3 regions of the Mesorhizobium abyssinicae genome follow, and region 1 is predicted to be linked to each of the others. Evidence: riboswitches for the same ligand, from Rfam matches in the RefSeq annotation. Region 1 holds a riboswitch; each other region holds the start of a gene.
The links. A riboswitch is a leader RNA that binds a small molecule or an ion and turns the genes downstream of it on or off. The one in region 1 is predicted to bind cobalamin.
Positions count from the first base shown of each region.

Region 2: another riboswitch for cobalamin. It lies ahead of PU724_RS10330 (aromatic ring-hydroxylating oxygenase subunit alpha); the one in region 1 lies ahead of PU724_RS24065 (DUF1636 family protein).
Region 3: another riboswitch for cobalamin. It lies ahead of metE (5-methyltetrahydropteroyltriglutamate--homocysteine S-methyltransferase); the one in region 1 lies ahead of PU724_RS24065 (DUF1636 family protein).

Region 1 is NZ_JARAKC010000013.1:59,464-69,639, forward strand. Features, by position in the region: gene PU724_RS24035 (NADH-quinone oxidoreductase subunit E) at 1-1,179, opposite strand, end outside; gene PU724_RS24040 (NADH-quinone oxidoreductase subunit D) at 1,180-2,370, opposite strand; gene PU724_RS24045 (NADH-quinone oxidoreductase subunit C) at 2,380-2,985, opposite strand; gene PU724_RS24050 (NuoB/complex I 20 kDa subunit family protein) at 2,990-3,571, opposite strand; gene PU724_RS24055 (NADH-quinone oxidoreductase subunit A) at 3,562-3,927, opposite strand; gene PU724_RS24060 (winged helix-turn-helix domain-containing protein) at 4,250-5,449, shown strand; cobalamin riboswitch at 5,479-5,684, shown strand; gene PU724_RS24065 (DUF1636 family protein) at 5,723-6,151, shown strand; gene cobW (cobalamin biosynthesis protein CobW) at 6,154-7,191, shown strand; gene cobN (cobaltochelatase subunit CobN) at 7,209-10,176, shown strand, end outside.
Region 2 is NZ_JARAKC010000003.1:488,768-498,943, reverse strand. Features, by position in the region: gene PU724_RS10350 (ABC transporter ATP-binding protein) at 1-205, shown strand, start outside; gene PU724_RS10345 (DUF680 domain-containing protein) at 296-535, opposite strand; gene PU724_RS10340 (DUF680 domain-containing protein) at 641-850, opposite strand; gene PU724_RS10335 (DUF680 domain-containing protein) at 921-1,127, opposite strand; cobalamin riboswitch at 1,636-1,838, shown strand; gene PU724_RS10330 (aromatic ring-hydroxylating oxygenase subunit alpha) at 1,961-3,208, shown strand; gene PU724_RS10325 (FAD-binding oxidoreductase) at 3,227-4,327, shown strand; gene PU724_RS10320 (PqqD family peptide modification chaperone) at 4,476-4,904, shown strand; gene PU724_RS10315 (serine kinase) at 4,941-5,987, shown strand; gene PU724_RS10310 (glycosyltransferase family 2 protein) at 5,984-6,736, shown strand; gene PU724_RS10305 (glycosyltransferase family 2 protein) at 6,736-7,413, shown strand; gene PU724_RS10300 (nucleotidyltransferase family protein) at 7,413-8,885, shown strand; gene PU724_RS10295 (ferredoxin reductase) at 8,898-9,644, opposite strand; gene PU724_RS10290 (molybdopterin-dependent oxidoreductase) at 9,641-10,176, opposite strand, start outside.
Region 3 is NZ_JARAKC010000032.1:39,340-49,515, forward strand. Features, by position in the region: gene ggt (gamma-glutamyltransferase) at 602-2,305, shown strand; gene PU724_RS31450 (hypothetical protein) at 2,387-2,821, shown strand; gene PU724_RS31455 (cytochrome-c peroxidase) at 3,011-4,066, shown strand; gene metE (5-methyltetrahydropteroyltriglutamate--homocysteine S-methyltransferase) at 4,304-6,649, opposite strand; cobalamin riboswitch at 6,747-6,946, opposite strand; partial or broken gene PU724_RS31465 (IS630 family transposase) at 7,250-7,483, shown strand; partial or broken gene PU724_RS31470 (Mu transposase domain-containing protein) at 7,798-8,165, shown strand; gene PU724_RS31475 (hypothetical protein) at 8,633-8,839, shown strand; gene PU724_RS31480 (DUF982 domain-containing protein) at 9,018-9,320, shown strand.

The DNA of each region.
Region 1 (10,176 bases):
GCGGCCCTTGAAGTTCAGGTAGCCGTCGACCCATTCGCGCTCGGCCTTCTTCCAGGACGCGACCTGCGCGAAGGTGTAGATGCCGAGCGAATGCAGCGTGCCCTCGATCTTCGGACCAACGCCGGAGATCAGCTTGAGGTCGTCGACCGCGGCGGGCCGCTCTATGCCGGCGGGCCGGTTCTTGTCGTCGAGCGAAGGTTTTGCGGCGGCAGGCTGCTTGGCTTCCGGCGACTTGAAGGCGGCAACCGGTTCGCCCTTGTTCTTCGGTCCGTTGCGCTGCTTCGAGACCCCCTCGACTTCCGGCGAGGCCTTGTTGGCGTTGGCGGCGGAATGCCGCGGCGCTGAGACGCTAGCCGCTCTTTCCACGGCCGGCGCGACCTTGACCGGCGACGGCGTCTTCAGCGCCGGGCTGGTTTCGGGCGCGTCGGTCTTCGGCTTGCTGGCCTTGGAGGGCGCGACCGGAGCAGCCGGCGCCGGCACCGGCGCCGCGATGATCGCATCCGGCGCCGCCTTGGCGGCCTTGGCCGCCGCCTTGGCTTCCTTCTCGCGCGTCGACTTCAGGATCGCCTTTTCGCTCTTCAGCGTCGTCAGGCCGGTAGCCGGCTCCGAGCCGGTGCGGCCGTTCTGCGGGCCAGGCGTCACCGAGGCGCCCTTGCCGCCCTCATAGAGGTCGATAATCTCGGCCAGCCGCTCCGGCGTCAAATCCTCGAACGTGTCCTTGAAGATCATCACCATCGGCGCGTTGACGCAGGCGCCGAGGCATTCGACCTCCTCCCACGACAGCGTGCCTTTTTCATTGGTGTGGAACTGGTCGTGGTGGATCTTGGAGCGGCAGACATCTATCAGCGCTTCCGAGCCGCGCAGCATGCAGGGCGTGGTGCCGCAGACCTGGATGTGTGCGCGCGTGCCGACCGGATTGAGCTGGTACTGCGTGTAGAAGGTCGCGACCTCGAGCCCACGGATGCGCGGCATGCCGAGCATATCGGAGATCGTCTCGATCGCCGCTTTCGTCACCCAGCCTTCCTGTTCCTGCGCGATCATCAGCAGCGGAATGATGGCCGACTGCTCGCGGCCCTTCGGATATTTCTTGATCCACTGCTTGGCCGCGGCCGTATTCGCCTTGTTGAAGGCGAAGGACGCTGGCTGGACGCTGGCATCTGCGAGACGGCGGACTGACATTTAGCGATCGACCTCACCAAAGACGATATCGAGCGAACCAAGCACGGCGGTGACGTCGGCCAGCATGTGGCCGCGGCACAGGAAATCCATGGCCTGCAGATGCGCGAATCCGGGCGCGCGCAGCTTGCAGCGGTAGGGCTTGTTGGTGCCGTCGGAGACCAAGTAGACGCCGAACTCGCCCTTCGGCGCCTCGACGGCCGCGTAGACCTCGCCCGCCGGCACACGATAGCCTTCGGTGTAGAGCTTGAAGTGATGGATCAGCGCTTCCATCGAACGCTTCATCGCCGCGCGCTTCGGCGGCACCACCTTGCCGTCGAGGTTCGACACCGGCCCGGTGCCTTCCTTGCCGAGCAGCAGGTCGACGCACTGGCGCATGATCTTCGCCGACTGGCGCATCTCTTCCATGCGCACGAGGTAGCGGTCGTAGCAGTCGCCGTTCTTGCCGATCGGGATGTCGAAATCCATCTCGGAATAGCATTCATAGGGCTGCGACTTGCGCAGGTCCCAGGCAGCGCCCGAGCCGCGCACCATCACGCCCGAAAAGCCCCAGGCCCAGGCATCGGCCAGCGACACGGTGCCGATATCGACATTGCGCTGCTTGAAGATACGGTTGGGGGTGAGCAGCGCGTCGAGGTCGTCGATCGACTTCAGGAACGGATCGATCCACTTGCCGATGTCCTCGACCAGCTTCTGCGGCAGGTCCTGGTGCACGCCGCCGGGGCGGAAATAGGCCGCGTGCATGCGCGAACCCGAGGCGCGCTCGTAGAACACCATCAGCTTTTCGCGTTCGACGAAGCCCCACAGCGGCGGCGTCAGCGCGCCGACGTCCATCGCCTGCGTCGTCACATTGAGGATGTGCGACATGATGCGGCCCATCTCGGAATAGAGCACGCGGATCAGCTGGCCGCGCTTCGGCACCTCGATGCCGAGCAGCCGCTCCGCGGCGAGCGCGAAGGCGTGCTCCTGGTTCATCGGCGCGCAATAGTCGAGCCGGTCGAGATAGGGCACCGCCTGCAGATAGGTCTTGGCCTCGATCAGCTTCTCGGTGCCGCGATGCAAGAGCCCGATATGCGGATCGACACGGTCGACCACCTCGCCGTCCAGCTCCAGCACCAGGCGCAAAACACCATGCGCCGCAGGATGCTGCGGTCCGAAGTTGATGTTGAAGTTGCGGACGGAGGTTTCAGCCATTGTGGCGCCTCAATTCGTCTTGGCTTTTTCATCCCCCGGCAGCACGTAGTCGGTGCCTTCCCACGGGGAAAGAAAATCGAAATTGCGGAATTCCTGCTTGAGCTCGACCGGCTCGTAGATCACGCGCTTGGCCTCGTCGTCGTAACGCACCTCGACAAAGCCGGTCAGCGGGAAATCCTTGCGCAGCGGATGACCCTCGAAACCGTAGTCGGTGAGGATGCGCCGCAGGTCCGGATGGCCGGAGAACAGCACGCCATAGAGGTCGTAGGTCTCGCGCTCGAACCAGTCGGCACCGGGATAAACGGCGGTGAGCGAGGGAACCAGTGTCTCCTCGTCGGCCTGGACCTTCAGCCGGATGCGGACATTCTGCTTCGGCGACAACAGGTGATAGACGACGTCGAAGCGCCGGGCGCGCGACGGATAGTCGGCACCGCTGACGTCGATGAACGAGACGAACTGGCAACGCGCATCGTCGCGCAGGAAAGTCGCCACTTCGATCAGGCTGCCCGGCTCGACGGAAACCGTGAGCTCGCCATAGGCCAGCACGGCTTCGCCGATGCGGCCAGTGAGCTTCTCGCCGAGATAGGTGGAGAGTTCGTTCAGCTTCTGGCTCATCGGCTCACCGCTCGATCGTGCCGGTGCGGCGGATCTTCTTCTGCAACAGAAGAATGCCGTAAAGCAGCGCTTCCGCGCTCGGCGGGCAGCCGGGCACATAGATGTCGACGGGCACGACGCGGTCGCAGCCGCGCACCACCGAATAGGAATAGTGGTAGTAGCCGCCGCCATTGGCGCACGAGCCCATCGAGATGACGTAGCGCGGCTCCGGCATCTGGTCGTAGACCTTGCGCAGCGCCGGCGCCATCTTGTTGGTCAGCGTGCCGGCGACGATCATGATGTCGGACTGGCGCGGGGACGCGCGCGGGGCGACGCCGAACCTCTCCGAGTCATAGCGCGGCATCGAGGTGTGGATCATCTCGACCGCGCAGCAGGCGAGGCCGAAGGTCATGAACATCAGCGAGCCGCTGCGCGCCCAGGTGATCAGCGCCTCGGTCGAGGTGACGAGAAAACCCTTGTCGGCGAGCTCGTTGTTGATCTCGAGGAAGAACGGGTCATCCTGCCCCACCGGCCGGCCGGTGTTGGGGTCGATGATGCCTTTGGGCTTCGGCGCGACGAGGGTGCCTGAACTGTCGTTCAATCCCATTCCAGCGCTCCTTTTTTCCATTCATAGGCGAAGCCGATGGTCAGCACCGCCAGAAACACCATCATCGACCAGAAACCGAGCATGCCGATCTTCGAGAAGGACACCGCCCAGGGGAACAGGAAGGCCACTTCCAGATCGAAGATGATGAACAGGATCGACACCAGGTAGAAGCGGATGTCGAACTTCATGCGGGCGTCGTCGAACGAGTTGAAACCGCATTCATAGGCGGAAAGCTTTTCCGGGTCGGGGTTGCGGTAGGCCACCAGGAACGGCGCCGCAAGCAGCGCCAGGCCGACGACAAGCGCCACGCCGATAAACAGGACGATGGGCAGATACGAACTCAAAAGTGCGTTCATGCTGCGGCTTTCCGTTGGCGGTCAATCCACGTTGATTACAGCAACCGATCCTATTGCGGAAGCGTGACAGATTCACCGCTGAACCGTTTTAAGGGCCTATGCTGCAACGCGGCGAGGGTTAGCGCAGCGCTTTCGGCGAAGCAAGTCAAACCTTGTTCAAAACCTGGCGCTGGACGCCAGATCGGAAGAAACTGGTCCGACCCGCTCCTGTTTGATTTCCTTCGCTTTTTACTCCACTTTTCTCTCCTGACATATCTCCCGCCATTTGCCTGCTAGCATGACCGGAATCAGGGATGGCCAACGGATCAGGGCAGGCTTCTGGATGAAGGAAAAGATATCGCTCGCCATGGCCAGGCGCATCGCGCTCGGCGCGCAAGGTTTCACCGACCCGCAGCCGGGCGGCACGCCGGACCGCCGGCACCTCGCCCGCGTGCTGTCCCGCACCGGCCTGCTGCAGATCGATTCCGTCAGCGCCGTGGTGCGCGCGCACTATATGCCGCTCTATTCGCGCCTCGGCCCCTACCCGCTTTCCCTGCTCGACAACGCCGCGCTCACGCGCAAGCGCACCGTCTTTGAATATTGGGCGCATGAGGCCTCCTTCCTGCCGGTCGAGACCTGGCCGCTGCTGCGCTGGCGCATGCAGCGCGCCGAACAGGGCGAGGAAATGTATCTCGGCCTGGCGAAATGGGGCCGTGAGCAGCGCCAGATGATTGACGACGTCTACAACGAGGTCGCCGAACGCGGGCCGATCGCCGCCTCCGACATAGAAGGCCACAAGGGCAATGGCGGCTGGTGGGGCTGGAGCGCGGCCAAGCACGCCTTCGAGTGGCTGTTCTGGGCCGGCCGCATCACCACCGCCTACCGACGCGGCTTCGAGCGCTACTACGATTTGCCGGAGCGCGTGCTGCCGCAGGCCGTGCTCGATCTGCCGGTTCCCTCCGTCGAGGACGCGCATCGCGAATTGCTTCGCATTTCCGCCCGCGCGCATGGCATCGCCACCTACAGCGACCTGCGCGATTATTTTCGCCTCGCCCCCGGCGACACGAAGGACCGCATCGAGGAACTGGTCGAGATGGGCGATCTGCTGCCGATGCGGGTCGAAGGCTGGGACAAGCCCGCCTACCTGCACAAGGACGCCCGCTTTCCGCGCAAAATCGAGGCGCGCGCCCTGCTCGCGCCGTTCGATCCCGTCGTTTTCGAGCGCACGCGGACGGAAAAGCTGTTCGACTTCCGCTACCGCATCGAGATCTACACGCCGGCCGAAAAGCGCCAATACGGCTACTACGTGCTGCCCTTCCTGCTCGGCGACCGGATCGTCGCCCGCGTCGATCTCCGTGCCGACCGCCCGGCTGGCGTGCTGCGCGTCCACGCCGCTTATGCTGAGGCTGATACGCCGCCGGAAACTGCGGCAGAACTCTTCGAGGAGCTCAAGCGAATGCAGGGCTGGCTTGGCCTCGAGAGCATCGAAGTGACGCCGGCCGGCGACCTCGGCCCGGCGCTGGCAGGCCTTAGCGCGTCGTAGACGTGCGTTGACAGGCCCACACCCGTAAGCCTAAATCCGCCGCAGACGGTCTTCTCCCGGCAAAGGGAGGAGCCAAGAGGGAATGCGGTGCGGGATCGAGAATCCCAATTCCGCGGCTGTCCCCGCAACTGTAAGCGATGAGCCTCGGCCGAAAACCACTGGGATGGTCCCGGGAAGGCGGCAACCAAGGCGATGACCCGCGAGCCAGGAGACCTGCCGTCTGAGACAGATGAATCCGATCGCCTGGCGGGTTTTCCGGGCAAGGAGCCTGATTTGGAGCGCGACAGCAGTTTTCCGGCTGATAGAGCGGACATACCGTCCGACGACGGCGAAGCCTTGGCGGGCGTGACCGTCATCGTCTGCTCGTCCTGCCGCGACGAAACGGGTTCCGATGCCCATCCGCGCGCAGGCGCGCTGCTCGCCGAGGACACGCGCCGGGCTGCTTCCGGCCAGGACATACGCATCCGCACTGTCGAATGCCTCGGCAATTGCAAGCGTCGCCTAAGCGCAGCGCTTCTGCGTGACGGCTGCTGGAGCTACGTCTTCGGCGACCTGACAGCGACCAGCGGCGCCGACCTCGTTGCTGGCGCAAAGCTCTTCGCCACCTCGACCGACGGCCTCATCCCGTGGCGCGGCCGGCCCGATTCCCTGAAGCGCGGCCTTGTTGCCCGCATCCCTCCCCTCGACCTGCTGAAGGACTGACCATGACCGCATCCGTCTCCCGTGTTCCCTGCACCGTCGTTACCGGCTTCCTGGGCGCCGGAAAGACGACGCTGATCCGCAACCTGCTCGAGAACGCCAAAGGCAAGCGGCTGGCGATCATCGTCAACGAGTTCGGCGATGTCGGCATCGACGGCGAGATCCTAAAAGGCTGCGGCGTCGACACCTGCCCGGAGGAAAACATCGTCGAACTGGCCAATGGCTGCATCTGCTGCACCGTCGCCGACGATTTCGTGCCGGCGCTCGACCAGATCCTGTCGCGGACGCCGAAGGTCGATCACATCCTGATCGAAACCTCAGGCCTCGCGCTGCCGAAGCCGCTGGTCCAGGCCTTCCAGTGGCCGAGCGTGAAGAGCCGCGTCACTGTCGATGGCGTCATTGCCGTGGTCGACGGCCCGGCGCTGGCAGACGGCCGGGTCGCTTCCGACATGGACGCGCTGCAGGCACAGCGCGCGGCGGATGACTCGCTCGACCATGACGATCCGGTCGAAGAAGTGTTCGAGGACCAGATCGCCTGCGCCGACCTGATCATCCTGTCGAAAAGCGATCTGATGGACGCCGCCGGCTCGGCGCGCGCCAACGCCGTCATCGGCGAGCATGTGGCCCGCGCCGTCAAGGTCGTGCCGACCGCCCAGGGCAAGGTCGACCCGTCCGTGCTGCTCGGCCTTGGCCTCGCCGTCGAGGACGACATCGAGAACCGCAAGACCCATCACGATGACGAGCTCGACCACGAGCACGACGATTTTGACTCCTTCGTCATCGACATCCCGTCGATCGCCAATCCGGATGAACTGGCACAACGCGTCGCCACCGCTGCCGAACAGGAGAATGTGCTGCGCGTGAAGGGATTCGTCGAGGTCGGCGGCAAGCCGATGCGGCTTTTGCTGCAGGCCGTCGGCCCGCGCGTCAACCACTACTACGACCGCGCCTGGACGGCCGAGGACGATCGCCGCTCGCGCCTCGTCGTCATCGGCCTGAAGGGGCTGAACCGCCCGGCGATCGAGCGTATCCTCGCCGGCTGAGGCAAACCCGAACCAAGATGCACATCCTCACCACCACATCCGCCTCGCTCGACGATCTCGCCGAGCCTGTCGATCTCAGGCAGATGCCTGCGGATGTCGTGGCGCTGTCCTTCACCGACAGCGATCTTTCCGGACTGGCTGCGGCGTGGAAGGCCGACGCGGAACGATTGCCCTCAATGCGGCTGGCGGCACTTCGCGATCTCCGCCATCCGATGTCGGTCGACCTCTGGATCGACAGCGTCGCCCGCCACGCCAAGGTCATCCTGGTCCGCATCCTCGGCGGCTATGACTGGTGGCGCTACGGTTGCGACCAGCTCGCCACGGTCGCGCGCGAACGCGGCATCAAGCTGGCGCTGCTGCCCGGCGAAAGTCACGACGAGGATCTGCGGCTGATCGAGGCCTCGACCCTGCCGCGCGCCGAGCTGGACGGATTGCTCGGCTATTTCCGCGAAGGCGGGCCTGCGAATATGACAGCGCTGGTGAAGAGGCTGGCGCGGCTGGCTGGGTCGGATGAGGCGGTTGCCGAGCCGGTCGGCGTGCCGAAGGCAGGGTATTATCAGCCGGGCCACGGCGTCGTCCCCCTCCCCCTTGAGGGGAGGGTCCGGCCGCAGGCCGGGGGTGGGGTCCTCCGCGACACGCGCCGACACCCTGAAGAACGACCGCAGGGAGAGACGTTAAGCCCAGTCGTCCCGACCCCTCCCGGCCCTGCGGACCACCCTCCCCTCGAGGGGGAGGGAAACGATGCGCCTGTCATCCCAATCCTCTTCTACCGCTCGATGCTGCTCGCCGCCGATGTCGCGCCGATCGATGCGCTGGTCGACGCACTGCACGCGCAAGGCATCGCGCCGGTGCCGATCTTCGTTTCGAGCCTCAAGGATCAGGCGTCTCTGGCCTTTGTCGAGAACGCCCTCGCCTCACTGAACCCGGCCGCCATCGTCACCGCCACCGCATTCGCCTCCGGCGCCGAACCCGGCGCGGAAACCCTGTTCGACCGTGCAGGCGTGCCGGTCTTCCAGGTCATCGTCGCCACGACCAGACGCGAGGTCTGGGAGAAAAACCAGCGCGGCCTGGCACCCGCTGACCTTGCCATGCATGTCGTGCTGCCGGAACTCGACGGCCGCATCCTGGCCGGCGCGATTTCGTTCAAGGGCGAGAGCGAAACCGACCCGGCGCTGGCTTTCCGCGCCTTCGCCAACCGGCCGGAGATCGATCGCGTCGCGCAGGTCGCCAAGCGCATCGCGGCGTTCATTCGCCTGCAGAGGAGCCAGCGGGCCGAGCGCAAGCTGGCGATCCTGATACCGGATTATCCGAGCGCTGCGGGGCGAACGGGCTATGCGGTTGGGCTTGATGTGCCGTCGAGCGTGCTTGCGATGCTGCATGACCTGAAGGAGGAGGGCTATGCGGTTGACGGGATTCCGCAATCGCCGCGGGAACTGCTGGATGCGCTGGAGGTGGGTGGCGAACAGCTATCACTGAAGGATTATCAGAGCTTCTCAAAGGATGTACCGGCAGAAGCAGTGGCAGCGGTTGAAGCCGCGTGGGGGCAGGTAGAAGAGATAGGTCTGCGCGAGGCCCCCCTCTCTGTCCTGCCGGACATGTCCGGCAGGACAGAGAGGGGGGCGACAGAACGCCTACCTTCGCAGGCAAGCGCCGAGAATCACTTCCTCTTCCGCGCAGCGACCTTCGGTAACGTCACCGTGGCACTCGCTCCCGATCGTGGCCGCTCAGTCGACCGCCGCGCCGACTACCATGACCCCACTTTGCCCCCGCGCCACGACCTGATCGCCTTCGGCCTCTGGCTGCAAAAATCGCTCGGGGTCCACGCCCTCATCCATGTCGGCGCGCACGGCACGCTGGAATGGCTGCCGGGCAAGACGGTCGCGCTCTCCGATATCTGCTTCCCCGAGATCGTCACCGGCGCGCTGCCCGTCATCTATCCCTTCATCGTCTCCAATCCCGGCGAGGCGGCGCAAGCCAAGCGCCGCATCGCCGCCGTCACGCTCGGCCATCTGCCGCCGCCGCTGACCGGCGCCGGACTGGACGAGAACCAGCAGCGCCTCGAGCGGCTGGTCGACGAATATGCGCAGGCCGACGGGCTCGACCGTCGCCGCCGCGACCGCCTGGCCAGGCTGATCGTCGAGACCGCGCGCAAGACCGGCCTCGCCTCCGAAGCTGGCGTCGCCAGGACCGACGCGCCGGACGAGGCGCTGCGCCGCATTGACGCCTGGCTCTGCGACCTCAAGGATTTCGCCGTCAAGGACGGGCTGCATGTCTATGGCCGCGCGCCGGAGGGCGAAGCGGATTCGCTGCGCACCCAAAGCGCGAAAGCGGAGAAAGCGGCCCTTCTCGCCGCGCTCGATGGCCGCCACATCAAGGCCGGACCGGCCGGCGCGCCGGCGCGCGGCCGCTCCGACGTGCTGCCGACCGGCCGCAACCTGTTCACCGCCGACCCGCGCACCATGCCGACGCCGACCGCCTATGACCTTGGCCAGGCGGCGGCGGAAGAAGTCGTGCGCAGCTACATGCAGTTGCATGGCGACTGGCCGCGCTCGCTGGTCATCGACCTCTGGGGCTCGGCCTCGCTGCGCACCGGCGGCGAGGAGATCGCGCAAGGCCTGGCGCTGATGGGCTGCCGGCCGCAATGGGATGGCGCCACCGGCCGCGTCACCGGCATCGAAGTGCTGCCGCCAGCCGCCCTTGGCCGGCCGCGCGTCGACGTCACCTGGCGCATTTCCGGCCTGTTCCGCGACATGTTCCCGGCCCAGATCGCACTGATCGACGCCGCCGCCACCGCCGTCGCCAGCCGCGACGAGGACGATTCCGAGAACCCGCTCGCTGCCGCAACCCGCGCCGAGGGCACGATCGGCCCGCGCATTTTCGGCACCTCGCCCGGCACCTACGGCGCCGGCGTCGAGGATTTGCTGTCGCGCGGCGACTGGGCCGCACGCGAGGAAATCGGCCGCGCCTATCTCGACGCCACCTCGC
Region 2 (10,176 bases), on a different contig from region 1:
CTATGTCGAGCAGCTCGGCGAGGTCCAGCTCGTCTATGTCGACATCGGCCGCGCCGACCTGCCGCTGGTGACGAAACTGCCGGGCAATGTCGAGGTCAAGCGCGGCGCTGTGCTGCGGCTCAACGCCGATCCCGGCGACCTGCACATCTTCGACGCTGACGGCCACTCCTTCACGCTTCATATGGCGGAAGCCAAGGCGGCCTGACCTTCACGTGAGACAAAAAAGGAGCGGCGGGCTGTGCCCGCCGCTCTTGCTATTTCAGCCCGGTCCATCCCGATCCGGGATGGACGGCTGTTAGCGCCCGAACAGGTTGCGGTCGCTACCCTGAGGCGCGGACTTCTCGACATCGCCCGACGAGTTCAGCAGCTTGTAGACCGGCGAGCTGGTGTCGCGCGTCGACGACGTCTGCGTGGTGTCGACGTTGGCGGCCGGCCGCTGATTGTTGATGTCGGTCCCACCAACATTGTCGTTGCGGGCATAGGCGCTGCCGGCGGCGATCAAAAGTGCGGCGGCAGTAAGAGCAATCTTCTTCATTTTGGGTACTCCTGGATTTGCGTAGGAGCGGCGGGCCAGCCGCCGCGTCCGGCTTCCGTTTGGCCGCGACCCGAACCGGAGGTCCGGGATCGCGGTCCGGTCGGTTTAGTTGTTGCCGAAGAGGTTACGGTCGCTGCCCTGGTTGGCGGGCTGCTCGGCGGCCGGTTCCGACTTCTTGATCGATGCCGTGTACGAGCTGTCGACGGCAGCAGCGGGCTGATTGGCACCGTTGGAACCGTAATTGTCGCTGCCGGATGCGAAAGCGCCGCCCGAGATGGCCAGAAGGGCCGCTGTGGCAAGGATGATCTTCTTCATTTTAGTGCTCCTGAATTTCTGACGATCCCGAGCGGCAGGCTCTTGCCCACCGCGGGTCAGGGATCGTGTGTTAGTTGTTGCCGAACAGGTTGCGGTCCGAGCCCTGTGCCGGTGTCTGAGCGGCGGGTTCCGACTTCTCGATCGAAGCCGTGTACGAGCTGTCGACGGCAGCGGCGGGCTGATTGGCACCGTTCGAACCGTAATTGTCGCTGCCACCAGCAAAGGCGCTGCCGGAAATGGCCAGAAGGGCGGCGGCAGTAAGAGCAATCTTTTTCATTTTTGGTACTCCAGTATATTTTTTCCGTCCGTCTAGCGGCGTGTCTTGGGAGGAAATCGCGTCGTTCGGACAGCCCCGATGTGGGAGAGCTATCGGCCGCTTTCCAATCACGAAGTTTTTCCGTCTGGCCTATGAATCTGCACCTTGAAATTGTACCAAGGCCATCTACACGTGACGAAATGCGAAGCAATATCAATTGGTTGATCAAATCGTCCATCGAGCCAAGTGACGATTCCGAAGATCTGCGTTCACACCGTCCTGCACGCATTGTCAACAGAAACGAACCGTTCGGTTCGATTTTAGAATCTCCTAATAGTCACTTTTCTATACTGTTAACCAATTCAGAGCCGCCCAGGGCCGATTCGAACACGGTTTTCTCCGCCTCGATTCGCATGCGGCAGCGTGTGACATCGGTCGCCTTGCAGGGCCAATATCAGCTTCATGGGTCGTGTCGCGCCGCATGGATGCGATGTCGTTTTCATGCCGATGGCGCGGCGGCTGTCGTGATTAAGATCAGACCATCTCAGGTGCCGCTCCGTGACGACGGGACGGAGAATTGGGAAGCCGGTCAGAACCCGGCGCTGCCCCCGCAACGGTGGTGGAGTTCAAAGTCGCGACGGGAGACCACTGGGCCATCGGCCTGGGAAGGTGCCGCGACCGCCCGCCAGGGCACTCCAGAGCCCGGAAACCAGCCAGGGATACTTGAACTCGACTGATCGCGGTGGGCGGTCAAGAGGCGAATGGTGCGTGCCCGGCCATGCCGGCGGCGGTCGTTCTTCTCAATCACCACCAGTTCAGTCCTTGAAGCGGTGCGACAAACGCGAGGACAGGACATGGATGCGCGCAACGACATGCTGAGGCTGCTGCACGGCCGCAGGCCGGGCTTTTCGCTTGAACAGCCTTTCTATACCGACCCGGACTATTTCAAGCTCGACATGGAGCTGATCTGGTACCGCGACTGGCTGTTCATCGGCCACGATTGCGAATTGCCGAAGCCGGGCTGCTACATCACCGCGCAGGTCGGCGACTATCCGGTAGTCCTGGTTCGCGACCAGCAAGGCAGGGTCAATGCCTTCCATAATTCCTGCCGCCATCGCGGCAGCCGCGTCTGCAACGCCGAGAAGGGCACCGCGGCGAAGCTCGTCTGCCCCTATCATCAATGGACCTACGAGCTCGACGGCAGGCTGCTGTTCGCCCGCCAGATGGCGGATGGTTTCGACAAGAGCCAGTTCGGCCTGAAGCCGGTCGCTTGCGAAAGCGTCGGCGGCTACATCTTCATCTGCCTGGCGAAGGAGCCCGCCGATTTCGCGCTAATGCGCGCCATGATCGAACCCTATCTCCTGCCGCATCGGTTGAGCGAAGCGAAGGTCGCTTTCGAATCGACCATCGTCGAGAAGGGCAACTGGAAGCTGGTCTGGGAAAACAACCGCGAGTGCTACCATTGCGCCGGCAACCATCCCGAACTCTGCAAGACCTTCCCCGAGGCGCCGACGGTGACCGGCGTGCATGGTGCCGAAAGCGATCCCGAGATGCAGGCGCATTGGGCGAAATGCGAGGCGGCGGGCCTGCCGAGCAAGTTCCGCATCGACCCGGCGGGACAGTATCGCGCCACCCGCGCGCCGCTCTTGCGCGACGCCGTCAGCTACACGATGAGCGGCAAGCGCGCGGTGAGGAAGAACCTTTCCACGAGCGTCTCGGCGGACCGCATCGGCACGTTGATGCACTATCACTATCCGACCACCTGGAACCATATCCTGATCGACCATGCCGTCACCTTCCGGGTGCTGCCGATCAGCGCCACCGAAACCGCGGTGACGACGAAATGGCTGGTCCACAAGGATGCGGTGGAAGGCGTCGATTACGATCTTGCCGAACTCACCCATGTCTGGACCGAGACCAACGACCAGGATCGCCGCATCGTCGAGGAAAATGCTTTCGGCATCCTCTCGCCGGCCTATGAGCCCGGCCCCTATTCGGAGCAGCATGAGGGCGGCGTCATCCAGTTCGTCGAATGGTACGCCTCCTTCATGGGCCCGCGCCTTGCCGAAGGCGGCCGGCCGGCGCTGCGCAGCGTTGCTTGAGGTGAAGGGATGAACGCGATGACGGATCTCGCCCTCTATCGCCATCTCGACGAGATGGCGCCCTGGAACGACCGGCTGCAGGTGCTGGAGGTGATCGGCGTCAGCGACGAGGCGCCGGACGTCAAGACCTTCACCTTCCGCTCCGACAACCAGACCTGGTTCCGCTACAAGCCCGGCCAGTTCGTGACGCTGGAACTGCCGGTCGCCGACGGACCGCTGATGCGCACCTACACGCTGTCCTCATCGCCCTCGCGGCCGTTCTCGATCGCGGTGACGGTGAAGGCGCAGGCCGGCAGCATCGGCACGCGCTGGATGTTCGACAATCTCAAGCCCGGCGCCCATGTGAAGGCCTATGGCCCGGCCGGCGATTTCTCGCTGCACAGCCATCCGGCGGCCAAGTACCTGTTCATCTCGGCCGGCTCCGGCGTAACACCGATGATGTCGATGCTGCGCTGGCTGAACGACTGCGCGCCCTGGACCGATGTCGGCTTCGTCAACTGCGCACGCAGGGCGGAAGAGATCATTTTTCGCAAGGAGCTTGAATTGCTGGGCAGCCGCATGCCCGGCCTGTCGCTCGGCTTCATGATCGAGGAACGCTCCAGCCGCGAGGGCTGGTTCGGTCATATGGGCCGCATCGACGCCATTCGCCTGCCGCTGCTCGCTCCCGACTTCCGCGAGCGCGAGATATTCTGCTGCGGCCCCGACCCGTTCATGCGCGCGGTGCGGCAGATGTTGGAGGCGGCGGGCTTCGACATGGCCAGGTATCACCAGGAAAGCTTTGCCGCGCCGACGGTGGAGGAAGTGCCGGCGCCGTTCGCGCTGCCGGGCGACGGCGGCGTCGAGACCCCCGTCGAGGCCGCGACGCCGGTGCGCTTCTCGCTTTCCGACGTCGACGCCGAATGCCTTGCCGGACAGACCGTGCTGCAGACGGCGCGCGCCTCGGGCGTCAGGATCCCGGCCGCCTGCGAGTTCGGCCTCTGCGGCACCTGCAAGGTCAGGAAGGTCTCTGGCGAGGTCGCGATGAGCCACAATGGCGGCATTCTCGATCACGAGATCGACGACGGCTTCATCCTTGCCTGCTGCTCGAGGCCGCTGACGCGGCTGGAAATCGAGGCCTGATTCCGCCGCGTAGACCCCAAGAATGGCAAGCGGCCTGCCGTGTCCGTCGTCTTGCCAAGCCAGAACCGAGTGTTTACAGGCCTTCCTCGGGGAGAGCGGCCGCCGCAAAGGCGGTTGCTTGCGCGAGCCATGAAGTGGGGCAGGGACAATGCCGCAAGCCAATGTCTACGCAGTCGCGAGCAAGGATATCGTTTTCGAATCCTTCGACGGCGAAGCTGTCGTGCTTGATCTGGCGAGCGGGAAGTATTTCGGGTTCTCCGATTCGGGCAGCCGGGTCTGGCAGGCGCTGTCTTCGGGCGTCGGTGCGCAGGCGCTGGCCGGATCGATAGCCGGCGCAGCGGCGACCGGCGCGACCGGGCTTGACGCCTTCATTGCGCAATTGGTCGAGCTCGGACTGCTGGTGCCTTCCGATGGCACGGCGCAGCCGCTGCCGGACGAACTGGCTGCCGAACTTGCGGTGGCAAACGAGCCGCTCAATGTGAGCGTCCATGACGATCTCGCCGACCTGATCATCGTCGACCCGATCCACGAGGTCGAGGAGCCTCTCGGCTGGCCGGCAGTCAAGCAGGCATCCTGAGAGATCGGCAGCACGTCGGCCGAGCCGGGATAGACCATGCCGCGTGTGACCCTTGAGACATTGCCGGACTACGCCCGCTATCTCATCGCGGCCGCCGAAGACGCGGCGCTCTTTCCGGTCACGCGGACAGTCCGCCTGCCCGCCCTTGAACTGACCGTGCATCTCGAGCCCGGCGCGCTGGCCGACGCGCTTGGCCATGCCTTTGTCGAGGCCGGGGACGATCAGCCGGGATTGCCCGCTTGCCGCATTTTCGTAGGCCATCCCGGCATTGGCGGCATGCCCGAGCCGGCACGATGGGGGGACGCGCATTTCACCGAACACGGTTTCGCGCAGCGTCTCGCCGGCGCCGGTTTGCGCGGCCACTACTTTCACGATCTCGATTTCTGGCAGGTCTACGATCCGCAGCGGCGCGTCGGCGTGCAGTTGATGCGGGCGGCGGATGCCTTTCCGCCGTGGGAAACGGGTTCGCCGCTGCGCGCCTTCCTGCACTGGGAATACGGCGCGCGCGGCATGCGGCTCGCCCATGCCGGCACGCTCGGTGCCGACGGCAGCGGCGTGCTGCTCGCCGGCGCCGGCGGCGCCGGAAAATCAGGCACGGTCGTAGCCGGGCTGCTCAACGGGCTCGACAGTGTCGGCGACGACTATGTGCTGGTCGATCTTTCGAGCAGCGTGATCGCCCGGCCGCTATTTTCGGTGCTCAAGCAGGACCCGAAGGGATTTGCCCGGCTCGGACTGAAAGACCGACTGGGCAGCGACAGGCCGCTCAACTGGCAAGGCAAGCATGTTTTCCACATAGGGGATATCGCCTCCAGGCCGATCCCCGGCACGCTGGACATCGTTGCGCTGATGGTGCCACATATCGGCGCTGGTGGGACAAGCTCGATCATGCCGATGTCGCGCAGGGACGCCATGATTGCGCTGGCGCCGTCGGGGATCGCGCAGATGCCGGGCGAGCGGGAAAGCGGCTTTCGCTTCTTCAGCGATCTTACCCGACTGCTGCCGTGCTACCGTCTGTCCCTGGGCACGGATCCCGGCGAGATCGCCGGCACCATTGCGGATTTCCTCGCGCGGGGCGCTTCGTGAAACTGAGCGTGATCATGCCGGTCTACAACCGCGAGCGCTATGTCGTCCCGGCATTGCGTTCGCTGCTCAGGCAATGCGACGCCGCCGATCTCGACATCATCGTCATCGACGACGGCTCGACCGACGGTTCAGCCGACGCCGTGCGCTCGATGATTGGCGAGAGCCCCTGCATCCGCCTGTTCCAGCAACAGAACGCGGGCGTGACCCGGGCCCGCAACACCGGGCTCAGGCTGCTCAAGCCGGACACCGAGCTGGTTTCTTTCCTCGATTCCGACGACATCTCGCCGGCCGGGCGTTTCGAGGCCGATGTCGAGCTGTTCCGGAAAGATCCCGGCCTTGAGCTCAGCTATTCGAGAATGATGCTGGTCGACAACATCGATGACGAGCGGTTGGAGCCGGCCGCGGACAGCTACCGCATCACCGTCCGCGGCATCCACCTGTCCTCGGCGATCTTCTCGCGCCGCCTGGTCGAGCGCATTGGCTGGTTCGACGAGGAGTTCGCCCAGGCGGAAGACACGGACTATCTGCTTCGCGGCTTCGAGATCGGCCCCCGTTATGTGCTCCCGGAAACGGTGGCGCTCTATTACCGCCGGCATCCCGGCAACATGACCAAGCAGGAAGATGTCCAGTCGCGCGAGTTCCTGCGCGCCATATACAAATCGATGAAGCGGCGCAGGGCCAACCCGTCTCTGCGGCCGATCGAGGGCATCTTCGAACTCGACAAGCTGACCGACTGGCGGTTCATGTGATGAGCGGATATGGCGTCGTCATTCCGGCCTTCAATGCCAGCACCACAATAGCCGAGACGCTGCAATCGGTGGCGGCGCAGACCGTTCGGGCGGAACTGGTCGTGATCGTCGACGACGGGTCGACCGATGACCTCGCTTCCGCGATCGTCGGCGCCGATCTTCCGGTCAAGCTGTTGCGGCAGGACAATGCCGGGCCAGGCAGCGCAACCACCCGAGGCATCGCGGCGCTGTCGACGCCGTTTGTCGCCACGCTCGACGCCGACGATCTGTGGCTGCCGACCAAGATCGAGGCGCAGCTCGCCTATCTCGAACGGTCTCCGCAAACTGCGGGCGTCTTCACCCATCAGCGCAATTTCCGTCATGACCAGCCCGATCTGCCCGACCCGCCCGCGACGCCTGGCTGGTCGCGCACGACGATGGTGATCCGCCGCGAGGTCACTGAGGCCGTCGGGCCGATCGTCGACCCGCCGGGCGGCCGCGGCGAGATGATCGACTGGATCGCCCGGGTGCGCGAAGCGGGCTTCGCCCTCGACATGCTGGATGAGGTGCTGGCGCTCAGGCGTATCAGGCCGGGCAGCCTGTCCTATGGGCGCGATGCCGCGCGCGATCGCGGCTATCTGGAGGTGGTGCGAGCGGCGATGCTGCGCCGGGCGCAAAACAGGCAGGGCTCCGGCTGATGGCCAGGATCCGCGCTATCGGCCGCCGCTTTCCCGACTATGGCTGGTCCTGGCCCACAGGCGGGCTCGACCAGCTGCTCAAGGCGGCTCTGCTTCACGACGAGAATGCCGCCCGCGATCGCGCGGCAGGCTGGCTTGACGACAACGACATCGACCATGTCTCGTTCAGGGAGCATCGGCTGCTCGCGGCGATCTCCGACCGGTTCGGCCGCAAGCTCGCCGGCCACGCCGCCTATCCGCGGCTCGTCGGCCTGCAGAAGATGCTGTGGACCAAGTCGCGCATGGCGATGCGCGAGGCCGAGCCGGTGCTAAAGGCGATGGCCGATGCCGGTTGCGCCGTCATGCTGATCAAGGGCGCCAGCCGCATTGCCGTCAACGTCTCGGCGCAGCGCGGCCGCGTCGCGCACGACATCGACATACTGGTGCGTCCGCAAGACATGGAAATTGCCTTCGACGCGTTGCGTGGCCGCGACTGGCAGATCGCCACTGGCGTCAGCCCGCAATATCTCAGGACCAGGCTTGCATCGCTGCGCTCGATGAATTTCTACAAGGGCAATTACGGCGACATCGACCTGCACCAGCTCGCCTATGACGGCTCGCAGCAGAGCGCCGAGGACGACCTCGCGATCTGGCGGCGGGCGGTCCCGGCCGAGTTCAGCGGCGTCGCCGCGCTGGTGCCGTCGCCCGCCGACCGCATTGCGCTCGCCATCGCGCATGGCGGCCTCGACGCCCACACCCACAGCGACTGGCTGGTCGACTGCGCGGTGGCCATCGAAGGCGCCGACGTCGACTGGGACGTGTTCCTCGACATTGCCGCCAGGCGCGGCCTGGCGGTCGCCGCCGCGGTGGCGCTGTCCTATCTCGCGCTGGAGATCGGCATTGCGGTGCCGGACGAAGTGCTGGCACGGGTGATGGAGATGGCCGACCGCCGCGGTATGTCGCGCTGGTCGTCCGTCCTGCAGGCCAAGCCGCGCACCGACTTCGGCGGGCTGACCTGGCTGTCGCGCGGATTTGCCAAGCAGCTTCGGCTGCAGCGCAAGAAGGGAAGATTGCGGCAGGCCGAGCCCGACGTCGTCTGGCGCGGCAAAGCCGCGGCAGCAGGAAAAACCGCCCAGGCCGCTCCCTTCGTGCTTTCGCAGGGCATAGCCGGTCCGCCGGGCGCCGCGCGGGAAATGATGCTGGACGTCGTCGTGCGGATTGCCGTGCCGCCGGTGCGGCGGCGTATCGAAATGGAGATCAATTCGGCCGACCGTCATGTCGCGCGGTTGCGCTCGATGGCGATCAGCCGCGCCGGTGGCGAACGGACCTTGCGCTTTCGCGGCAAGGTGAAGCTCGACCAGACGGGGCAGTGTCTGGTCCTCGAGGCGCGACCGTCGCGACAGTTCCGCGTCTGGGACAACGAGCAGGCCGTCGCCACCTATGGCGCGCTGCCGTTCCAGCTCATTTCGGCAAAATTCTCCCCCGCCGACTGAGGCACCGGGCTCTCACACCCCGTAGCGCTCGGTGCGGATGAGGTCGGCCGGCATGTCGGCATCGATCAGCGCCTGGGCGGCGGCCGAGACGAAGGCATTCGAACCGCACACGAAGGCGAGCGTCGGCGCCTTGGGCAACCGCTCCATGGCCTGCACCATCATCGCTGCGTCGACGCGCCGGGAATAGTCCGACGGCCGCTGGGCCGGCTCGCGCGTCAGCGTCAGCACAAGGTCGAAACCGTCGCGCCGGTCGTCGAGGCGGATCAGCTCGTCGCGGAAGATCACCTCGTCCCAGACCCGCGCCGAAAACACGAGCGCCGCCGGCGCGGCCGATTTCTGCAGGGCGCGGTGGCGCACCATCGCCATCAGCGGCACCACGCCGGAGCCGCCGCCGACCAAAAGGATCGGCCCGCCATCGCTGGCCGACCAGATGAAATGGCCGCCGAGCGGCCCGCGCAATTCGATCTCGTCGCCCACCGCCGCCACCTCGTGGAAGAAGGGCGACACCTCGCCATCCTCGAGCCTCTCGATCGCCAGCTCGATCGCCCCGCCGCTCTCCGGCGCCGAGGCGATGGAGTAGGAGCGGCGCGCCTGATAGCCGTCCGGCGCCGTCAGCCTGACGTCGACATGCTGTCCGGCCTTGTGGACGAAAGGCCGCGACAGCTTGAAGAAGAAGCTCGTGACACGCGGCGTGCGTTTCTCGATGCGCACGATCCTCGCCGTCTGCCAGGGCGATTGCGCGGCCGATGCCTGGCTCATGGATCGCCCGAATAGCGCTGCTCGCGCCACGGGTCGCCATAGATATGGTAGCCGCGCAATTCCCAGAAGCCTGGCTCGTCGCGCTCGGTGAACTGCAGTCCGTTCAGCCATTTCGCCGACTTCCAGAAATAGAGATGCGGCACGAGAAGCCGGGCCGGTCCGCCATGGTCCGGCGTGATCGGCTTGCCCTCGTAGAGCAGCGCCACCATCGCCTTGCCGTCGAGGAGATCCTTGGCCGGCACATTGGTGGTGTAGCCGTCGAACGATAGCGCCAGCGTGTAGGCGGTCGGCGGCGCGATGCCGGCATCGGCGAGGATGTCGTCGACCAGCACGCCTTGCCAGGCGGTGTCGAACTTGGTCCAGGCGGTCACGCAATGGATGTCGCGCGTCATCCTGGTCAGCGGCAGCGCGTTGAACTCGGTCCACTTCCATTTCTTGATCGGGCGAGGGCCGTGCTTGAGGGTGAACGACCAGTCCTCGGTGCGCACACGCGGCGTCGGCCCGGCCGACAGCACCGGGAAGCCCTGCTCGA
Region 3 (10,176 bases), on a different contig from region 1:
GTCTCTGACGAGTTTAATCCGGTCGAACGGCCGTGGGTACGTGATGGTGCGCGCGGTGCGGGAGAGGCGGCGCGAGGCGTCCTAAACTCGCACAGTAGGATTTCGACCGAGATGCTCCACGCCGGCGCAAAATCAAAGTCAAACAGATCCTGCAAATAACTTCACAGAATCCTTACAGTTCAAAATTGCTGGATATGCTATCTCAACTGAAAGTGTGAGGAAGGCGCCGATATGAAGCGAAGCGCGCCGCCAGAGCCGGCCGGGACAGGGCTAACTGGCTATGCCTTGCCAGCTATGCGGTTGTTACAACTCGGAGCAAACGGGAATTGCGCAAGAATGCTGCTGAGCGAGCGGAAGAGGCGTCGAGAATTGTCGATCTACTGACCGTCAACACTCTGGTTGCCTTCAGGCATCGCCGAGGACTCCCTGTTCGGGATCTTCTGTACCGACGTGCTGAATCTGCGCACACCAACCGCTGCCGCTTATTCTTTCGCCGGGTGGTCCGCTGGACGTTTCGCTAACACTGCTGTCACATTTGCGAACTGTCGTAACTCTGACAACGTAACCGTGTCGTTGCTGCAATTCCTAAGTTGGAGGTTGAATGATGCAAAATGTTAACTGGCGCTCCATTGCCGATTCCATTTTCACTTGTGAAAAACAACCGGCGATCGGTTCGCGAGGCATGGTGGTGACCAATCATCCGCTCGCTTCTGCGGCGGGGGCGGAAATGCTGGCCAGCGGCGGCAACGCGATTGACGCTACGATCGCAGCCTTATTCACCCTTTCGGTGGTAAAGGCAATGATGGTCGGGGTGCTGGGTGGAGGCATATCGCACATCCGCCTCGGAAACGGGACGCATTACGTGCTTGATGGCATGTGCACCGCACCACTCGCGAGCACCCCCACCATCTATACGCCCGATCCGGACGCCGCACCCGAATCGACGGAGACCATTGGCCGCCGTAACGCCGTCGGCCCCACGTCCGTTGCGGTTCCCGGCGCGCTGTTGAGCTGGTGCGAGGCGCTGCGGCGGTTCGGTACCTTATCTTTGGCCGACGTCACTGAGCCCGCGATCCGCTACGCCTCGCACGGCTTTCGAGTGACGCCTTTTCTACAAGAATGTGTCTCCGGGGCGGCCGCCGATCTCGCCCGTGATGCCGAAATTGCAAAGTTGTATCTGCCCGGCGGTATGCCTATCCAAGCCGGGACTCGGCTGGTGAACGGCGATTATGCGGAGACGCTGCGAGCAATCGGCCGCAACGGGCCTGACATTCTATATGGCGGTGAACTGGGACGTCATTGTGCAGAGCACATGGCTCAGGAAAACGGCTTTCTGAGAATTGAGGACCTGGCCGGTTATTGCACCGTTGATCGCGAGCCGCTGCGGGGACTCTATCGAGGCTATGAAATTCTCGGGCCGCCGCCGCCATCGTTTGGGCTTTTGCACATCATTCAGATGTTGAATATCCTGGAGGGCTACGAGATCGGCGCGCTTGGGTTCGCAACGCCAGACACGCTGCACCTGCTTACCGAAGTGATGAAGATCGCGTTCGCGGACCGGTCAGCGGCGTTCGCCGACGCGGCGATTTTCCAGGAGTCAATCGGCAAGCTGCTATCCAAGGACTATGCAGCAGAGCGCCGGGCGCGCATCTTGATGGACCGTGCTCATTCATGGGGCGCAGGGGGAGCGGCTAGTGAGGACGCGCACACCACTCATCTGACTGTGGCGGATGGGTTCGGCAACGTCGTCTCCAGCACGCAGACGATCAAATATTCGTTCGGTGCCCGGTACATCGTACCTGGAACCGGCATGATCCCCAACAATTACATGGTAGCGTTCGATCCGCGTCCAGGCCGCGCCAACTCGGTCGCGCCCGGCAAACGCGTCACCTCGTCAATATCACCGGTGATGGTGCTGCGCGGCGGCAGGCTACGCTACGCGATCGGGCTGCCTGGCGGACCGGCAATCTTCCCCTCCATAGTGCAGGCGCTGTCGAACCTGATCGATCATGGCATGGGCGTGCAGCAGGCGGTAGAGGCGCCGCGCGTTTGGACGCGAGGCTATAGGGTAAAGGTTGAGGCTTCGTTCCCCGAAGGCGCTCTAGCGGCATTACGCGACCGCGGTCACAATGTGGCGGCGATCAACAGCGTTGGCGGCGGGATGAGCGCGATTCAGTTTGATGCGGACGGCACAATGACTGGTGCCGCATGCTGGCGCGCCGACGGTATGCCAATCGGGCTCGGCGGCGGATTGGCGCGGCCCGGCGCATTTTTCAAACCCGGATCAGAAGCGCCCGGTACATGACCACACTGGCGGGGTGGCAGCCGGTTGAAGACCATCTCGTTTGACGACGTGGGTGAACGGTTCCTCGATCTGCCTTAGGGATTGCCAGATGCAGTTCATTTAGGGATACCTAAAGCAATAAAAGGGGTAGAAGCACACAAACTGATCGTCTCTGTCAAGCTCGGTGAGGATTTACTTTTAACGATTATCCCGGACCCCGCAGAAGCTTTCCAGTCGCGCGAAGTCGAAATCCTTGCTTCATCTCGGAATTCGCTTGGAGTGGCCGTGAAAGACGAGACGCAGGTTATAAGAAGGAAGGCTGCCATTGCGAGCGTGCGGATCATAGGTCTTTCTCCCATGAGTTGTTTTGAATTTGACGCGCATGAGTTGTATGCAAGAATAGATACTGCCATTTTGGCGAAGTCTGTAAGCGGAGGTTCCACAATGAAGGTTCAATGGACCGGGGAACGAATGAACTTTAGAGCATTCAGCAGCACCCTTGAGGTCGAGCAGATGCTGCTTCGTAACGAGAGCTGACGATAGGTGCCTCAAGCATCTCTTTGAGATCCAATCGAAAAAGGCGGTTCCCTTCCCTGCCGTTTGCGCCGCTGTCGCGGAATAACGGTGTCAGACGACCCGATTCTCCTCCCGCCGCTGATCTAGCGCAGGGCGTTCACGAACCGCATACCCCAAAGTGGATGCGTACACCACGCAGAGAGATCGTCTATGAAAGTCCTGTTGACTACGATGGCTATCGCCGTGCCCGCAGCCGCCGCTTTTGCTGATCAAGCGATCCCCGAACACCTCAGAGAAACCGCTCTGGCCACTTTCAAGCCTTTAGCATCTATCACACCGGCAGTCACCAACAACCCGATTACCCCAGCGAAGATCGCTCTCGGCAAGGCAATCTTCTTCGATCCACGCGTCTCGGCATCAGGCGTCTTCTCATGCAATTCGTGCCACAACTTGGCAACTGGGGGCGACGACAACCGTGAGACTTCGATCGGCCATGGTTGGCAAAAAGGGCCGCGCAACGCGCCCACGGTTTTGAACGCTGTCTTCAACATCGCGCAGTTCTGGGATGGTCGCGCCGAAGACCTCAAGGCCCAAGCCAAGGGACCAGTGCAAGCCGCTGTCGAAATGGCCAACACACCGGATCAACTCGTCGCCACGCTCAAGTCGATGCCGCAATATGTCGAGTGGTTCAACGCAGCTTTCCCGGATGAAGCCGATCGCGTCACCTTCGAAAACTTCACCAAGGCAATCGAAGCCTTCGAGGCGACACTGGTCACGCCAGCCCCTTTCGATGATTTCCTCAATGGTGATGACGCCGCCATGACAACCGAACAAAAACAGGGTCTGGCACTTTTCATGGACAAAGGCTGCTCGTCCTGCCATGCCGGTGTCAACGTTGGCGGGGACGGCTACTACCCATTCGGCCTTGTTGAAAGGCCCAGCGCTGACATCCTGCCGGAAAATGACAAGGGCCGATTGGCGGTCACCAATAAAGCCGAAGATTCTTATGTCTTCCGCGTGGCGCCGCTGCGCAATGTAACGCTCACCGCGCCGTATTTTCATTCGGGCAAGGTATGGGATCTGAAACAGGCCGTGGCCATCATGGGAAAGACTCAACTCGGCGAAGAATTGACGACAGAAGAAGTCGACCGGCTCGTTGCCTTCCTTAACGCGTTGACCGGAAGGGTGCCCAACGTCGTCTATCCCATTTTACCGGCCGAAACCGCGACAACGCCTCGACCTGTGTCGCGGATTTCAGGAAAATAAATGGCCTGAGCTTCGGAAAGTCGCAAAAAACGGTAATAGCGAACCATCACTGAGAGGGAGGCCACTCGGCTTCCACCAAGTCCCCTGATCTAATCTAAACGCGCAGACGGCGCTTCCGTCGCCTGCTCGTCGCGATGGCATCATGTTGCCAGGACGTTCTGCGAGCCGAGGCGTTTTCGCGGGATTCGAGGCAGCGTTAGCCGTTGACTCGCCACATGACGAGAATTCGGCAAAGCCTCAGACCTCCACTCTCTCCCGGAGCGCGCGTGCTGCAGCGACCATGTTCAGGAGGGCAGGGCGGACCTCCTCCCAATTGCGTGTTTTGAGGCCACAGTCGGGGTTTACCCAAAGGTGACCATCAGACAAGCGCTCGCGGGCAAGCATGAGGAGGGCCGAAATCTCGGCGACTTCCGGAACGCGCGGTGAGTGGATGTCATAGACTCCGGGACCGATTTCGTTCGGATATTTAGAGCTCGTAAAGGCGTCCAGCAGTTCCATTGCCGAGCGCGATGTCTCAATCGAAATTACATCAGCGTCCAGCTCAGCGATCGCGTCGATGATCTCGTTGAACTCCGAATAGCACATGTGGGTATGGATCTGAGTCGAGTCCTTTACACCTGTTGAAGCGATCCGGAAGCATTCGACCGACCAGTCGAGATAGACCTTCCAGTCGCACTTGCGCAGTGGCAAGCCTTCGCGAAACGCGGCCTCGTCGATCTGGATCATCCTTGCGCCGAATCTTTCGAGGTCCGTCACTTCATCGCGAATAGCGAGCGCGATCTGGCGGCAGACCTCGGAGCGGGGTACGTCATCGCGAACAAAAGACCAATTGAGAATGGTCACCGGGCCTGTAAGCATTCCCTTCACAGGCTTTTGCGTAAGCGACTGGGCGAATTGCCACCAGCGCACCGTCATCGGATTGGGGCGCGATACGTCGCCGAAGATGATGGGGGGACGCACGCAGCGCGACCCATAGCTCTGCACCCAGGCATGTTCGGTGAAGGCGAAGCCGGAAAGTTGCTCGCCGAAATGCTGTACCATGTCGTTTCGTTCGAACTCGCCATGCACCAGCACGTCCAGCCCGATCTCCTCCTGCCAGCGAATAGCAGCCTCGGTCTCCTTCTTCAGAAAGGTTTCGTAATCGACATAGCTGAGATGGCCCTTCCCGTGAGCGGACCGCGCCTTGCGCACCTGAGGCGTCTGCGGAAAGGATCCAATGGTCGTCGTAGGGAACGGCGGCAGGCCGAGCGTGCTGGCCTGGACCTTGGAACGGTCGGCAAATGCGCTCTTTCGTTGCTTCATAGCGCCGTTGATGTCGGCGATCCGCCCTTCAACGAGCGGGTCATGGACCTTCGTGGATGTTGCGCGAGTCGAGGCAGCCTCGTCAGAAGCTTTCAACTCGCCAGCCACGGCATCTCTACCTTGGGACAAAGCCCGAGCCACGATGACCAGCTCGTCGGTCTTCTGGGCCGCGAAGGCGAGCCACGACCTGATGTTCGCATCCAGTACCGTCTCCATACGCAAGTCGATCGGCACATGCAGCATCGAGCACGAAGGCGCGATCTCGACTCGGTCCAACGGCCAGCCCGCGACGATCGGCTTGATGCGGTCGAGAATGGCAGTGAGGTTCGCGCGCCAGACGTTGCGGCCATTGATCAAGCCAAGCGATAACACCAGATCCTTAGGCGCGAGCCGACCAGCCGTCTCCAACTGTTCAGGAGCACGCGAGAGATCAAGATGCAGGCCGGCCAAAGGCAGCGATATCGCCGTCTCGAGATTGTCCCCCAGCGGCCCGAAATAAGTAGCCAGCATGATCTTCAGCTCGGGCGCGGCCTTCGACAGCTGCCCATAGGCAAATTCAAGTGCGGCTCGTTCGTTCGGGTTTAGATCGAGCACAAGCGCTGGCTCATCGATCTGCACCCAGTCGGCTCCCGAAAGTTTCAACCTCCGCAGGAGTTGCTCGTAGACGGGCAGAAGCCGCGGCAGCAGCGTGAGGGGATTGAAACCTTGGGCAGGTGACTTCGCCAGCTTGAGAAAAGTGACCGGTCCAAGGATGACCGGGCGTGTATGAATGCCCAGGGCTTTAGCCTCGAGGAAGTAATCAACCGGTTTGGTCGACGAGAGTGTGAACGCCTGATCGTCGTCAAGTTCCGGCACAATGTAATGATAGTTGGTGTCGAACCATTTGGTCATTTCCATCGCGGTTAGGGCAGGGCAAGCCGCATCCTCCCGACCAGAGTCGCAATTCCCCGTCTGACCTTGGTTGCCACGGGCCATGGCGAAATAGATGTCGAGTGGGACCTCGCCGCTATTCCATGCGTAGCGGGACGGCACAGCGCCGACCATGGCGGCGGTGTCGAGTACATGGTCGTAGAGCGAAAAGTCGTTCGACGGGATTTTCGACACACCGCGATCGCGCTGCTCCTCCCAGCTCGCGGCACGGAGCGCCTTTGCCGTCGCGAGAAGCTCGGCAGCGCAAGATTTTCCGGACCAATAGCTTTCAACTGAGAATTTCAATTCCCGCCTGCGACCGATACGCGGCACACCAAGCGTTGCTACAGGAATTTGCTGAGAGAGAGTCATGCGATACCCCGATGGTTGGGGCGTGGGGGACAACGAAGGCGCCATTAGGCCGGTACGAACGCCGGGCTGCCAGCGGCCACCGAGACACCCCGCCCGTGGACAATAGTTCGCCGTGGCAGGTCTCCTAGCTCGGGGGTCATAGCCTCTACCCGTCTTGCCGAGGCTGTTCGCCTCAGTGACATAAGTGGGGTCGGCTCGCCTCTAACAGTTGCGGGGGCAGCGCCGGCATCGCACCGGCTTCCCTCTTAGCTCCGCTGCGGCTGCGCCGTACGGAGAACCATGGCTTGGACACAATCACAGCAGTGCGCTCTCTTGTCAACCGCGCATAAAGAAATCTTTATGTCATTATGTGAACGCATTTGTATTATCGCAGTGATTTCCAAGTCGCGTGAGGGTCGAACAAGGGGCGTTCGGATCGTGAATATGTTTAATGCGGCACGCGAGAAGGCAGATTGGCTACATGAAGCAGACCTTGGCTGCTGCAGGGACCGAGCCAAATCGACAAATGGGCGCGCTGTGCAGAACTGTGACAGACGGCGGTTCGGCCCGGCCGCGCAAGGGTCGTTAGCCGCGCCTTTGGTCGGACCGATTGGGGCGCGAACGCAGTGTGTCTGGCTCGACGCCGTCGAGGGCTTCTTCACCGCGCTGTCGAAGCGACGCCTCAAGCGAGGCGGCTTTCAACCTGTCGTCCTCCTGTAGGGGCCATCAACCGCTTCCTCGCCGAGCATAATCCGACAACCCAAACGCTTCACTTGGACCGCCGACCCGGACAAAATCATCGCCGCCGTCAAACCTGGGCACCAAGGGTTGGATTCAATCCACTACTATGGATAGCGACTACTGCTCGAAAAGAAGTGCCAAGGTGGGGCCAGCCGCGCGCTCGTACTCGGCTTATATCCGATTCCAGATGCAGTTCATTTCGGGCAACCTAACGCAATAAAAGGGGTAGAAGCACGCAAACTGGCATCTCTGTTCAAGCTCGGTGAGGATTTACTTTTAACGCTTCATGGCCGCGCCGGGCGGCTCGCTCCAGACGCGAGGTGCTCGGCCTGCAGTTCTGCTTCACGCCATCCCAGGCGGAGTCAGGATTGGCGCGTTCAAGGGCGCAACAAAGCTGCCCCAGACGAAGCAGAGGGGAAAGACGAACGCGGGTCGGCTACGTCAAGAAGAACGCGAACGCCGGCCGGCGGTTCGAGAGCTGGGCGGCGTTCGAGGCGCATCTGGATCGGTGGACGCGCGAGGTTGCCGACCAGGGAGAACAACCGGCGTTGCACCCGTGGAACGTTTTGCCGCTGAAGCTCGAGCGCTCCGCGCGCTTTCCGGCAGCTCGCCGTTGGGCACCTGCAGGACCTGATCCGCAAGGTCCAGGCCGACTGTGCGATCGATCTGGATACTAACAGCTACTCAGTGCCCTGGCGCCTGATCGGCGAGAGCGTCCAGGTCGTGGTGTTGGCTGGCTGTGTGATCATCCGTCATGCGGCCAGATGGTAGCGATCATGCCCTGTGCCAGGGGCAGTGGTACAATTGCGAAAAGGGTTTCGGCTTCATTGCTCCTGAAACGGTGAGAAGGACGTCTTCGTTCATGCCACCGCGCAGACCCGCTCAGGACTGAGCATCCGGCGCGCGCGTGTGGCCCTATTACCTGCTGAACGCCAAGTTCAAGCTGGTCGCAGACTGCGTCAAGGACCCCAAAGCAGAGGACACGCTGCTCCAGCGCACGCTTATCAAGGCTTCGCCGGACGCATGGAGGGGCAGAAGGTGTTTGTCCAATGCGGGCAGGGCAAGAAAGGCCTGGAAGTTCGGAATATTCGCCTCGCTTAGCCAAATGCGTTGGCCCAACCGAAATCGCGCCTCAGACAAAGAAAAAGCCCGCTGCCGGGAGGAGGTGGCAGCGGGCTCTATTTCGAATGAGACGCGGGAGGAGGTGCGCCCCACTCAACGTCGGCACCTCATCTGGGAGGAGTAGATGGCCGAGAGGAGTAGATGGCCGACAACATGACCATACCGATAGCAACTGATATTGCAATGCACAAATTTTTTATCGCAAGTGCGAAATCGTGCCGGATCCGCTTAGTCGAGCCTGAAAAGTCCGGTCAGGCTGCGGCTTTGTTGCGGGCACGCTTGGCAGTGCCGGCGCGCGCTCTTGCGCACTTTAGAACGGCGGTGATGAATCACTTTATAGCTCAATAATGACGGCCGCGTTTCATAGCAAGCAAGCCATGCATGATGTTGCGGATCGCTACCCGGCCGCAATCGCGGATCTTTCTCGTGAACCGTCATCGCCCTGACAACACATTGTGCCATGGTCGCCGCGTCGATGCGGCGCCTCTTCACGCAAATTGGCTTATTTGGAAGGTTGGAGGAACGAATGAACGCTGAGGTTTTCAGCAGCCCCCTTTTCGTGAAGCGGGCTACGCACATCATCCAAGAGATTGCCGGCCTTGCGGATGCAATCGATTTTCTCAATGAATGGCCGGCAGATCGCAGAGACCTGATCCACGAAGCCGCCCTGAGAGCATGCTACGATGCATACGACGGGCGCAAGCCGGTAAGCACGGCGCAAAATGCCTTTTTTGGCTTTGCGAAGCGGGTCGCCATATTGGAAGATCCAACCTCCGCGATGCAGTGGATCGCCGCCTGCAGATCTGGCAGTGGAAAAGTGCCGGTGTAGACTTCGACGACGGGGTTGAGACTGGCGCAAGGCGCGTCAAAGAGTGCAGTGTGTCCAGATTTCACAGCTAGACCACACGAACGAGAAGCAGGTACTCACCACCGACTGCAAAACCGCAGATCGCACGCAACCCTCATGGCGATCGCTTGCTGGCTAGGTTCGGCGGCGTAGATGCAGCGGTCGCATTCGGGTAGTAAATAAACGCGACCGGGCTTGTTTGCCGTGGAGGAGGGGAGAGATGACCGGCTTGATCGGCTGAGAGGCCAGGCGTTGTTCAGGTTAGCCGCCGCAGCTTGGAGCGAATCGCGTTGACGTCAATGACGCAGCCGCTATTTTGCTCCGAGATCTGCATCATGAGACCGATAAACGCAGAATAACGATGGGTACCTGCCTGCAGGTGTTATGCGGTAAGACCCATCCACCAGCCGCTAGATAGCTTTCGTCGCAGCCGCGCTCGAAGCGCGCATTCTACGCAGCGTTGAGATTTAGGACGCCGCTCATTGAATCTCGGCCATCTGCGCATAGCTACTTGGCGCGGTCCGAACACCCCTGCCGGCATCCGCCGGGAGCAAGCCAACCCGGCTCTTCCGCGATGGCATCCTGATCCGGCGCCGGATATTCCACCATGGGGTCCGCGGGCCCAGCTGCGGCCCGCTCGGCTTCGCCTTCGTGGCGATGGCGATTGGAGGACGGAGCCCGAGCGGGAGTTGGTCCGCTGCAGATGGCAGAGGTCGATGCCGCCTCCAGAAGTGCCGTTTGAACCTTTCCCCATCCGGTCTCCTGGAACGCGCTCCGCGAACCGGCGGCGCGTGATCGCTGATGCTTCTTCCGACCATCGGGAGCGGGTTTCGGCGAT